3 regions of the Pullulanibacillus sp. KACC 23026 genome follow, and region 1 is predicted to be linked to each of the others. Evidence: riboswitches for the same ligand, from Rfam matches in the RefSeq annotation. Region 1 holds a riboswitch; each other region holds the start of a gene.
What was found. A riboswitch is a leader RNA that binds a small molecule or an ion and turns the genes downstream of it on or off. The one in region 1 is predicted to bind thiamine pyrophosphate.
Positions count from the first base shown of each region.

Region 2: another riboswitch for thiamine pyrophosphate. It lies ahead of thiC (phosphomethylpyrimidine synthase ThiC); the one in region 1 lies ahead of thiM (hydroxyethylthiazole kinase).
Region 3: another riboswitch for thiamine pyrophosphate. It lies ahead of PU629_RS02890 (thiamine phosphate synthase); the one in region 1 lies ahead of thiM (hydroxyethylthiazole kinase).

Region 1 covers NZ_CP119107.1:2,091,742-2,096,031, reverse strand. Annotated here, with positions in the region: TPP riboswitch at 1-100, opposite strand, end outside; gene thiE (thiamine phosphate synthase) at 106-768, opposite strand; gene thiD (bifunctional hydroxymethylpyrimidine kinase/phosphomethylpyrimidine kinase) at 761-1,579, opposite strand; gene thiM (hydroxyethylthiazole kinase) at 1,598-2,407, opposite strand; TPP riboswitch at 2,489-2,599, opposite strand; gene PU629_RS09850 (ribonuclease J) at 2,712-4,290, opposite strand, start outside.
Region 2 covers NZ_CP119107.1:4,049,541-4,053,830, forward strand. Annotated here, with positions in the region: gene thiC (phosphomethylpyrimidine synthase ThiC) at 295-2,070, opposite strand; TPP riboswitch at 2,204-2,318, opposite strand; gene PU629_RS18775 (SpoVR family protein) at 2,551-3,963, opposite strand; partial or broken gene dgoD (galactonate dehydratase) at 4,125-4,290, opposite strand, start outside.
Region 3 covers NZ_CP119107.1:653,575-657,864, reverse strand. Annotated here, with positions in the region: gene PU629_RS02905 (thiazole synthase) at 1-416, opposite strand, end outside; gene thiS (sulfur carrier protein ThiS) at 419-622, opposite strand; gene thiO (glycine oxidase ThiO) at 619-1,755, opposite strand; gene PU629_RS02890 (thiamine phosphate synthase) at 1,736-2,371, opposite strand; TPP riboswitch at 2,645-2,759, opposite strand; gene PU629_RS02885 (ribokinase) at 3,065-4,057, opposite strand; gene PU629_RS02880 (D-ribose ABC transporter substrate-binding protein) at 4,069-4,290, opposite strand, start outside.

The sequences.
Region 1 (4,290 bases):
TATTATTTCCCTACGCTGGTATTACCCAGATCAGGTTGTGTTGGTCGACCACTCTAGTGATCCTCTCAGCCTGTTTCAACAAGCTCCCAATTTCGGCTACTTTTTTTATTTAATCTGGTGAACAGCTTTTTTTAATTCATTCGTCGTTTGGACAACGTGTTCAGCCTGACTAATAGCGGTGATGACGGACACACCATCCGCTCCCTCTTCTATGACGTCAGAAGCATTCGCCGGGTTAATCCCTCCGATTCCGACAATGGGAAAAGAAATCCCTTTTTGTCGTAACGTTTGGACTAGCTCCATTCCTCGTGCAGGTTTGGCATCTTCTTTCGTCGTTGTCGGGTAAATGGGCCCTACACCTAGATAGTCTGCCCCTTCTTGAATGGCAGACAGTGCTTCCTCCACCGTATGAGCGGATATGCCGACAAGCTTTTCTTCACCGAGTCGTTGACGGACGTCTCGTGCGGGTGCATCCTCTTGACCTATGTGAACACCATCTGCATCCAGTTCAAGTGCCAGATCCAAATCATCATTGACAATAAAAGGAATCTGATGCTGTTTGCAGATCGCTTGCAGGTCTTTGGCGAGTTGTCGTTTCGCCTCACCTTCTAGTGATCCAGTCCCTTTTTCGCGAAATTGAAAAAGCGTGATCCCGCCTTGAATCGCTTCTTTTAAAATATCACGAGGATCGCGGTTGCAATTCGGACTTCCCATTATAAAATAGACGTTTAATAGCTCCTTGATCGCTTCTGGAGAACGTTTAGCCATCGATCTCACTCCCTGCAAATTGATTGTAAGCCCAATGATTGGTTGGGCCATGACCGTGTCCCAGTCCCAGATCATATTGGATCGCACATTGAATAAACGACTTGGCGACCTGAACCGCTTGCTTAACTGTTTTGCCTTTTGCAAGCTCTGCGGTTAGGGCTGCTGAAAAGGTACACCCGGTGCCATGTGTGTTGACTGTCTGGATTCTTTGTGAGTTGAAATAATCAAAGTTGTGTCCGTCATATAAAACATCGACAACTTCGTCTGCTTCAGTGTCATGTCCACCTTTTACAACAACATAGGCTGCCCCTAAGTCATGTAAACGTTTGGCTGCTTCGCATTTGTCTTGAGGTGTACGGATAGTTATTTCTGCCAACACTTCAGCTTCGGGAATATTAGGGGTTATGACAGTCGCTAAAGGCAGAAGTTCCTTTTTCAGGGCATGAACCGCTTCTTGCTGAAGCAATGATGCCCCTCCTTTTGCAATCATCACGGGATCCATAACCAGATTTTCCCATTTAAAAGAGCGAATGTATTCAGACACGGCCATAATAATTTCTGGGCTGAACAACATCCCTGTTTTTAAAGCATCCGGCGGCAAATCCTCGCCAATTGATTGGAGTTGTTCGACTACCCCTATTGTCGGTACGGGATAGACCCCTTGCACTCCCGTTGTGTTTTGTGCGGTGACCGCGGTGATGGCAGACATCCCATAGACACCCAGCTCTTGGAAGGTTTTAAGATCAGCTTGTATCCCCGCCCCCCCTCCACTATCTGATCCGGCGATTGTCAATGCTTTATAGGTTTTCACGTAAGACTTTCCTCCTTTTTACGCCTTAAGTTGTTCCAGTCGTCCGTTCTGAATAATGTCATTTGGTGAGACGAGAGCAAGTTGATTGAGCAATTCTATTTGAAAACGCCCTGGACCTTCCTCACCAGATTTAGCATAGGCTAGCTCTGCTGCCACGCCATAGACTGTAAGAGCAGAAGCGGCTGCCTTTAGAGGATCCGATTCAACAGCTGCGAAAGCACCGATAACGGATGTCAACAAACACCCTGTGCCCGTGACTTTAGTTAACAGCGGATGACCATTTGTGCAGACATAGGTTACATTGCCATCTGTTACGACATCTTCAGGACCTGTTATGGTGACAACTGTGTTTAATTTTTTTGCCGCACGATATGCCAGTTCTCTTACGTTCCCGTTGCCCTCACTCGAATCAACGCCTTTAATGGCCCAGGCTTCTCCAACCACATTGGCCAGTTCTGCCGCATTTCCGCGAATTAAAGTCATATTTATGGATTCAACCAGTTGACGAGCGGTTTCTGTCCGATAAGGAGTGGCACCTGCTCCAACAGGATCAAAAATAACGGGCACACCCTTCTCATTAGCGGATTGGCCCGCAATTAGCATCGCCTCCACCACATCCTCATTTAGAGTACCTATGTTTAGCACAAGAGCACCTGCTATTTTGGCCATGTCAGCGACTTCTTTTCTCGAATAAGCCATAACGGGTGAGGCGCCAAGTGCTAATAAGCCATTCGCTGTATAATTGGTCACCACAACATTCGTAATATTATGTACTAGCGGGGTCGTCAACCGAACTTTCTCAAGTGTTTCCCCGATTCTTTCTAACATAAGTTAAACCACCTTTTTTTAAGTTAAAATTAAAAAAGGACACTTTACGCGCAGTAAAGTGTCCTTGAAATCCATACAAACATACAGATTTTCAGTATCTCCCTACGCTGGCATTACCCAACAGGTTCAAACGGTTAATGACGGATTAGTCATACTCTCAGCCCTTTTCCACGGGCCCCCGAATTTTTTTAATTTAAAATAATTCTATCTCTATCCTTTTTTTTTTACAACCATTATGGTCAAATTTTTTATTTTGTTTATTCGTCCAACCAACCCCTTTAGGCAGCCAAGTCAAAATCCTTAATCACATTTCAACAATGATGGGTACGACCATCGGTTCTTTCTTAGTTTTTGTGTAGATATAGTCTCGTATTGATTTTTTCAGTTGTTTTTTGATGACATTCCGGGAGTTTCGGTCGGCTTCTAAAAGTTCCTTCACGGTTTTTGCTGTAAGTTGATTGACGTCTTTTCGAATTTCTTTGAAGTCGCTATCCAAAAAACCTCGAGAAATGGTTTCGGGTTCGGACATCAATTTACCTTTTCCTTTACTCATTGTTAAAACAATGATCACCATACCATCCTCTGACAGTTTTTTGCGGTCCCTTAGCACAAAGTCGCCAATATTTCCTACACCTCCCCCATCTACATAAGTATCTCCGACTGGTATCGTTCGGGTCTGCCGAGCAATGTCTTGTTTGATTTTAACCACGTCACCGTTTTTTAAGATAAATGTATTGCCCGGCTCCACTCCCACCGATTCAGCTAATAGACGATGATGGTGCAGCATTCGATGCTCCCCGTGAATAGGTATAAAATAGGTTGGTTTCATTAATGTCAGCATGAGTTTCAAATCTTCTTGATAGCCATGACCGGAGACATGCATGCCGGACGTGCTTCCTGAACCATAAATCACATGAGCTCCAAGTGCAAAAAAATGGTCAACAATGGTTGTGACTTTTCGTTCGTTCCCAGGTATTGGCCCTGCCGCAAAGATCACCATATCATCAGGTAAGACTTCCACACCGCGAAAATTCCCAGTGGAAAGCCGGGATAGCGCCGCCAGTTGTTCACCTTGACTGCCTGTACATAAGATGGTGACCTCTTCAGGCGGCAGTTCATTTATGTCTTGTTGGTCAATCATCATGCCAACCGGGACTTTTAAATAGCCTCGATTAATGGCGACCTGTACGACATTCACCATGCTTCGTCCAAGCAACACTAGCTTTCGATTGGTTTTTTCTGCGGCATTCACTATTTGTTGAACACGGCTCACATTTGAAGCAAAGGTTGAAACAATTACTTTGCGTTTTGCTTTCATGAAAGCAGTTAACAAATGCTCTCCTACCGCTTGTTCGGATGGCGTTAAGCCTGGCCTTTCTGCATTGGTACTCTCAGACAAAAGAAGCAAGACTCCCTGACGCCCGATCTCGGCCATTTTATGAATGTCTGATTTCTCATTATTCTCAGGAGTTAGATCAAACTTAAAGTCACCCGTATGTACAATCGTTCCCTCTGGAGTATGAAAGACAATTCCTAAGCAATCCGGAATACTATGCGTGACTTTGAAAAAGCTCACCCTTATATGTTCGAAATGAAGTCTTGAGTTTGGGTTGATCTCGATCAGTTCACTTTCCCTCAAGAGTTTATGCTCTTTTAATTTGAGCTCGATTAATCCGAGTGTAAAGCGTGTCGCATAAACAGGCACATTCAATTCTTTTAAAAAGAAAGGAATCCCGCCTATATGATCTTCATGACCATGCGTGACAATCAAAGCCTTGACTTTTTCCTTATTTTCAACCAAATAAGAAACATCAGGGATGATGAGGTCAATTCCTAATAAGCTTTCATCTGGAAACTTATTGCCGCAATCGATGACGATGATC
Region 2 (4,290 bases), 2.0 Mb from region 1:
GAATAGATAGTAATGAATTCATTACTAAAAATGGTTTTTAAAAAGAGGCCGGGACAGAAGCCGTTTACGAATAGAAAAAACCGAACTTATTCACATCTTTTAACGTGATGGGTTCGGTTTTTCATTTAAAAGTTAAGTCATTTATGAAACGCTTCGTCAAAAATACGTTGCTCTCCGCGGGCACGGCCATAGCCTCTAAAAATGGTTGAACGGTAAGTGAGATTTGGAGTAATGATAGGCAAACCTTGAGGGCATATGTTATATGTGATTTTCAAAAAGGAACATCAAACTGATTTATTGATAAATACCTCCGCCAGAACTCCTAAATTCATTAGCTTTTTCTCTCATCCCTTGTTCAATGACTTTCTGTGTATCTAGGTTCTTTTCTTTTGCAAATTTGCGGATATCATGTGAGATCCTCATACTGCAAAATTTCGGACCGCACATGGAACAAAAATGAGCTGTTTTTGCTCCTTCAGCTGGCAAGGTTTCATCATGATAGTCGATCGCCCGTTCAGGATCTAATGATAAATGAAATTGATCGCGCCATCTGAATTCAAAACGGGCTTTAGACAAGGCGTCATCTCTTTTTTGTGCACCTGGATGTCCCTTTGCTAAGTCAGCAGCATGGGCCGCAATTTTATAGGTGATCACCCCTTCGCGAACATCATCCCGATTAGGCAGCCCTAGATGCTCTTTAGGTGTCACATAACAAAGCATGGCCGTTCCATACCAGCCAATCATAGCGGCACCGATTGCAGAGGTGATATGGTCATACCCAGGGGCAATATCGGTTGCAAGCGGTCCAAGTGTGTAAAAAGGGGCTTCTTTACAAACCTCCAGCTGTTTATCCATATTTTCTTTAATAAGATGCATGGGCACGTGTCCTGGTCCTTCTACCATAACTTGAACGTCATGTTCCCATGCGATTTGAGTAAGCTCTCCAAGGGTCTCAAGTTCTGCAAATTGGGCTTCATCATTGGCATCTGCAATAGAACCCGGACGTAAGCCGTCACCTAATGAAAATGAAATATCGTAAGTTTTCATAATGTCACAGATTTCTTCAAAATGAGTATATAAAAAGTTTTCCTGATGATGATACAAACACCATTGAGCCATAATGGATCCTCCACGTGAGACGATTCCCGTTACACGATTGGCAGTAAGCGGAACATACCGCAATAGCACGCCTGCATGAATGGTGAAGTAATCAACGCCCTGTTCCGCTTGTTCGATTAACGTATCACGGTAAACTTCCCAAGTCAGATCTTCAGCAACCCCTTTTACTTTTTCTAAAGCTTGATAAATAGGGACAGTCCCGACCGGAACAGCCGAATTACGAATAATCCATTCTCTAGTAGTATGAATGTTTTTGCCTGTTGAAAGATCCATAATAGTGTCGGCACCCCAGCGAGTGGCCCATGTCATTTTTTCGACTTCCTCATAAATTGAAGAGGATACAGCTGAGTTTCCAATGTTGGCGTTAATCTTTACATGGAAGTTCCGACCAATAATCATAGGCTCCGATTCTGGATGATTAATATTAGAAGGGATAATGGCCCTTCCTCTTGCCACTTCTTCTCGAACAAAATCAGGAGTCATATTTTCGCGAATAGCTATAAACTCCATTTCCGGAGTAATGATTCCTTTTTTGGCATAATGAAGTTGAGTGACATTTGTTCCTGATTTTGCCCGGAGGACCTCACGTTTTAATCCAGGAAAGACGTTATGGTTTGCTCTTGGATCCTTTTCATCCCTATACCCATTATCCTCAGGCAGGATATCGCGCCCCGAGTACTCCTCGACATCTCCGCGTTCCTTAATCCAAGTGCTTCTAATTGGAGGTAAGCCTTTTTTGATGTCAATTGAATAATTAGGATCTGTATAAGGCCCACTTGTATCATAAACACGGACAGGCCCATTTTCTTCTTCTCCAAAGCTGCCTGTTGTAGGACTTAATTCTATTTCCCGCATAGGTACCTTAATATCCGTTCGTGAGCCCTCTACATAGACCTTCTTACTTCCTGGAAACTGGGACATAATCGAAATACTTTTTTCATTTAGTGACATAAAAAAAATCTCCCCTTTTAAAATTTTTAAAAGACGAGACCCAGACAATACAGAGTAGTCAAAATCAAAGAAAAAAGCTGAGTCCATAAATAAAACGGACCCAGCTAATATGTAGAAGTTACCTACTTTGATTTCTAAAAACATCTAACTTCCCTACGCTGGCATGATCCAGATCAGGTCCAAAGAGTCAAGAAACTTCATCGCGTTTCTTTCTCAGCCCAGCTTATTGGACTCCCCTAGTTATTCGCTATTTAATTGTAGTTACAGTATACCTTAATTTCAGAAAATGAAAAGAGGGTTTCGAAAATATCTACTCTTAAACACTCAAATGGATTGTTCAACTTTTCAGTCGGACACCCTCAAAATCATAGCAGCATAAAAAAAGAAATCGGTCCTGGATTATAACTGCAAAAGTGAGGAAATGATGACCACATAAGAAAAGCAAGAATCATTGTTGATCCTTGCTTAATCATAATATTTTTAATCCAGCCGCTTCCGGTGCACCTTGGCCCCGTCACACGAGAAGAGCGTCTTTTTATCATCGATAATCGTTTCAATATGAACCGTTCGGCCCCAAAGCTTGTGAACATGGATGAGTACCTTTTCCAAGTAATTGATATCAAGCTCCTGACCTTCATAGCGATGGGCTAAATAAAGCTCTCCATTTTTTAAATAATCCCCGTCTTCTACCTCAATGTATGGGAAACCGGCGTTAACACGGCTCGCGACCAGTTCATCCCGAACCTGTTCCCAATCTTTGCTCGAAACAACTACTTCATTCCCTTTTCTTTCAAATAAAAAGAGATCCTCACGCTGGACAAGTTCCTTCGTTAAATAATTTCGGATAAAGGATTGGTCAGATTCAATTTCGCGTACTTCAAAGATTTTCTCTCGGCCAGATCCAGGTTTTACTCCGCGTTTTAACATCTCTTCCGTCGGGTTATCATAACGCTCTTCGATATCTTCAAAGATTTTAATTCCTAAATAATAAGGATTAATCTGCCGGCGTGACGGCTGAACGACGCTGGCATTTAATTTGGCATATTCAATGGCTTCCTCCGTTGTAAGATCCATCTCCCGCATGATCCTCGCATGCCAGTAGGACGCCCAACCTTCGTTCATGATTTTGGTTTCCATTTGCGGCCAGAAATAGAGCATTTCTTCACGAAGCATAGTGAGAATATCACGCTGCCAGTCGGTCAACTCACGGCTATGCTCTTCTATAAATAAGAGCAAGTCCTTTTCCGGTTTTTCAGGGAATTTCTTTTTGGTTTCAGGATTTTTCAATACTTTCTTAGCGTCGAGTCTCAGAAGATCATCATAATCAGAAAGAGGCTTTGCGGGCTTCCAACGCAAGGAATCCGTCTCCTTCGCTTCTTCCCGTCTGACTCTTGTCAGGGTAGGATCCACATGTTCTTCAATCGATAAGACGGCATCAATAAAGGCTTCGACATCGTCTCGCCCATACCGTTCCTCGTAGGCTTTAATGCGTTCTGCCGTTGCCGCCATGCTTTCCACCATATCTCGGCGCGTTTTCGAGAAACGAACATTATTCTTAAAGAAATCACAGTGAGCAAGTACGTGAGCAACGATCATTTTATTTTGGATGAGACTATTGGAATCCAGTAGAAAGGCATAACAAGGATTGGAATTAATGACAAGCTCATAGATTTTACTCATGCCGAGGTCATATTGGAGCTTCATTTTATGATAGGTTTTACCAAAGCTCCAGTGTGAATAACGGGTCGGCATGCCATAGGCCCCAAATGTATAAATAACTTCAGCTGGGCAAATCTCATACCTCATTGGATAAAAATCAAGGCCCAATCCCTCAGCAATCTCCGTGATTTCCTCAATCGCGACATCCAGCTTTTTCAACTCATCGGACTTCAAGCGGCCTCACTCCTTATATCCTTTTATCTAATATATGTTGCCACTAGTGTATGAATGAGCGAACAAGCATGTGACAGATGTTAGAATATTTAGTTATTTTTTATACTTTAGAATGATGGACATAGCTTACCATTCCGCGATGCTGCCATCCTTATGACGCCAATGCCAATTCCGACATAGTTTCCAACCGCTTCGCGAATCGCTGCTACTCTTTCTAGAACTTGATCTACTTTCTCATGGGTATCAATATACTGCAATTCTTCGGTAGCATTCATTTTGATTGCTGTAAATCCTTGCTCGACAACTTCTTTGGCCGAATTGCCTACA
Region 3 (4,290 bases), 1.4 Mb from region 1:
CTAGCAAGGACCACATCATCCGATATATAAGGAAGGACAATAAATCCTTCATCTAGTAGCATTTGACAAGCTTTATATGTTTCAATAGGATCGGGCAATAATGTCTTTGAATCCCCAATCACCTCAACCTTAACCATATCACACAACCCAGACGCCTTGGCGAGCTTGGCAATTCTCACCGCTTCCTCGGCGGTCGCTGCCCCCGCCGTATTTGGGAGGAGCTTATAGTTGTCAAGATCGATCATTTCAAGAAAATTAGGTTGGTTCGCTTCAAAAATATTCATACGCCTGACCGCGAACGTTAAGATCTCCGTTTCAGAAATGTTCACCGCTTCTTTTTGGAGATGAAAATCAGAATATTTTCCGGTACCCAGTAATAAACGAGATTGGAACTGATAGTTTGCTATCTTTAGCATGTTCAACCGCCTCCTACAAAATGAACAATTTCAACACGATCACCATCGGTTAAGTTTTGTTCGGCTTGCTTTCCCTTTTCAATAATTTCATGGTTAACTTCAACAACCGTGACTTTGTTCTCAAGGCCTAAGTGACTTAGTAAATCAGAGACTTTGGAAACCGTTTCCGGCAAGGCTAATAGTCTTCCATTAATGGTTAATTTCAAAGGATAACCTCCTGACTTTTATTGCGGGTTAATTTAAAATCAGTTAAATCAACTGACGGCGTATTTCCAAGTATTAAATCAGCCATACTTTTTCCCGTAATAGGACTTAGTAAAATGCCGTTTCTGGAATGCCCGACCGCAAAAAATAAGTGGTTTAACTCAGGATGTTCCCCTAAATAAGGATAACCATCCGGGGTCATCGGTCGTATACCTGACCAAAAGCGATCCAATGTGGCCGTCCCAATTAATGGGAGAAGTGTTTTCACTTTATTCATAAGCTGCGAAAGGCCTTCAACCGATACCGATTTATCAAACGTATGCGGCTCCATAGTGGCTCCTATGATCAGTTCGCCCCCTTTTTTAGGGACCATATAGCACCCTTTTGTAAAGACCGTCCGTTTAAGAAGCGGGACATTTGTTTGAACAGAAAAGGCTTCTCCCTTAACAGGAAAATAAGCGTTCTTCTCATTCATTCCCTCTGGTAACCATTTCCTACTCCACGCCCCTGTTGCTACTACAATGGATTGACCATAAAAATCACCTGTTGGAGTCCGGACGCCATTTACAGTTCCGTCTTGAATAAGCAAGGTTTGCACCTCGCAAAATTCTCGGATGACCGCCCCAAAAGCAGCGGCGGCTTTAGCAAAGCCTTGTGTGAGCTGAGGAGCCGATACATGTCCTTCCTCTGGAAAATAGAGCGCTCCGTGAATGTTGTTAGAAAGCGAGGGTTCGAGCTCTAAGACCTCTTCAGGCTCTAGCCAAACTGCCTTTTCTCCAATAGACGTTTGCCAGTCTGCGATTTTCTTATAATGGATGACTTGTTCACGCGTTTCAGCGATCTTTAATTGACCATTCCATATCAATTCAATATCTATATGCGTGACCTCTCGGATCTCGGAGGCAATGGCAGGAAACAGGGCGCGGCTTTTCTTGGCGAGTTCAAAAAGAGAATTCGGATCGTCTAATTCCGCCTGCACACCAAGCATTCCAGCGGCTGCACTCGACGCTTCGGACCCAATTTTGTTTTTTTCCAAAAGCAATACCTTTTTCCCTTGCTTTGCCAAATGATAGGCTATCGAACAGCCATTCACGCCACCACCGATAATAATCGAATCAAATGGTTCTGGTATCATTGAATCGACTCCTTTCCTTTAACTTTTCTTGGTAAAGATGAACAGCTTTCACGGGATCCTGAGCTCCCATGACACCTGACATAACCGCTATTCCAGAGATGTTTAATTCAATGAGTTCTGGAACATGCTCAAGTCGTATTCCCCCTAATGCGATGACAGGGATGGTCACGGCATGCACGAGCTCCTCCAACTGAGAGATTCCTCTCCCCTTAAGGCCCGGTTTACACGTGGTTTCATAGATATTTCCAAACAACAAGAAATCCGCTCCGCTTTTTTGATAGAAAAGGGCTTCAGATAAGTTATGTACAGAAGCCCCTATTTTTAAGAAAGGGAACGCCCTCTTAATATCCAATGGGTTGTGGGCAAAGTTTGCGGGAAGCTGGACGCCTCCGAGCCTATACTCGCCCGCCATTTGAAAATGGCGATTAAGAATGAGCTTTTCCCTTGGAATACCATGATGTAGAAGGTGCTCAACCCAGTGCCTTATTTCGTCTTCAGAACGATCCTTTTCTCGAATATGGAGCGATGTGATAAAGGGCGTGATGTCCCGGGCGATTGAGGTGACCTCATCTAAATTCAACTTACCATTTGTAATCGCGTGTAACTCTTTTGTCATGGATGTCCCCCTTCCCATTTGACGAAGCAGGCGATTGGTTTTAATCTCGACATGATAGGATGACCTAATTTGGGGTGAGGGATAGGGAAGGACTAACGGCTCGACCCGTTGCTGATTGAATCGATCGGTTTTCCTCAATCAAAAAAATCCCTCCTTTCTTTTTTTGAAGACGAGATCGGTCACTGACCGTGTAGTGGATAATCAAAGTAAAAAAGCTGAATCCATAAATAAATGGACCCAGCTTGAAATGTAAGAAGTCGATGGCAACTTTGACTTTTACTTAACTAACTTCCCTACGCTGGCATGATCCAGATCAGGTCCAAAGAGTCAAGAAACTTCATCGCGTTTCTTTCTCAGCCCAGCTTATTGGACTCCCCTAGTTAATAACTTATTCAGTTAATTTAATTGTAAATCAAATCCACTCGAGAGGGAAGAGTTATTTTGAAAATTAGTAAAAGGGTGCCATTTCACTCATAAAAGAAGGAGAACTGTAACACTCCAATTAACCAAGTCATTAATAAGGATTACTCAATGACTTCAGAATTTATGACTTGCTCGTATTTTATTGGATATGCTCGCGCTCGCTGACGGTGCCATGTGTCTCAGTAAATGGCTAAAAAAATCCCTTTTAGTCACCAGACGTTGATGATCTGGATTCCAAAAGGGAGCACATGTCATACTGCTATATTTCTTTTATCTCTGTTGTTCACTTAAAAATTTTAATATCTCATCCTTGTATGGGGTTGATTCTTGTGCCCCTTCTTTTGTAACCGCCAACGCTGAAGCCGCTGTTGCAAATCGAAGGGCTTCTTTTGCATCCGAAGGGGTTTCATACATTGTAGAAAAGGCACCTACAAAAGTATCTCCCGCCGCTGTGGTATCAACCGTCTTAACTTTAAAAGCATCTTCTTTAATAAGGGTCAAACCATCTTGGCAGAGCAAGAACGAAGGATCTTCATTTTGGCCACCCTCAACAGTCTGATAAGTCCCATAAATTGAACCGTGTTCACCTAATGTAATAATCACTGCCTTTGGTCCAGATCTTAATAGCATACGGAAAGCTTCTTGTACGTTTTCTTTATTAAAATCGTAGACCAGATCCATCCCCGTTAAAGTTTGAGCCTCAGTCTCATTAAGAATAACAACATCGACTTGTTCAAGGTGTTCTAATCCTATATTTGAAATGGGTGCCGGATTAAAGATCACCTGAATACCTTTCCTATTGGCCATTTCAATTGCTTTCAATGTTGTCGTTAATGGAATTTCATTTTGCAAAATAATGGAATGAACGTCTTCAAAAGCCTTTTCATCAAAAGTCTGGATTAAATCGTGTTCAGAAAAGGTTTGATTGGCTCCAGGCGTAACAATAATCGAATTTTCTCCACGATCATCTACCGTAATGATCGCTAAACTTGTCGGGCCATCTGTCGTTTTAACAAATGACGTGTTGACATGGTTACGTGATAAGTTCTCTAATAGTCGCCTTGAGAACTCGTCATTCCCTACTGCTCCAAGCATGGTTACGTCACTTCCAGCACGAGCCGTCGCAACCGCTTGATTGGCTCCTTTTCCTCCAGGACTATACTCAAGATTCAACCCAAGAATGGTTTCACCTGGAAGCGGATGGGCATGCACTTTATTCACTAAGTCCATGTTGATACTTCCGATTACAACTGTTTTTTTCATTCTATTCATCCTTAAAATCCTTTAAAAGAACTGCCTTTTGTAACGAGTTTAAGAGGAACTGGAACGGTTGAATCGAGTTTCTTGCCATTAAATAAGTCAAGAGCCTTATCGACGCCTAATTGTCCTTCAACACTTGGTTGTTGAGCAATATCCGCATACATCGAACCATTATTTACATTTTTAATGGCTTCGCCTTCTCCATCAATTCCTACAATTTTTACGTTCTTCTTATT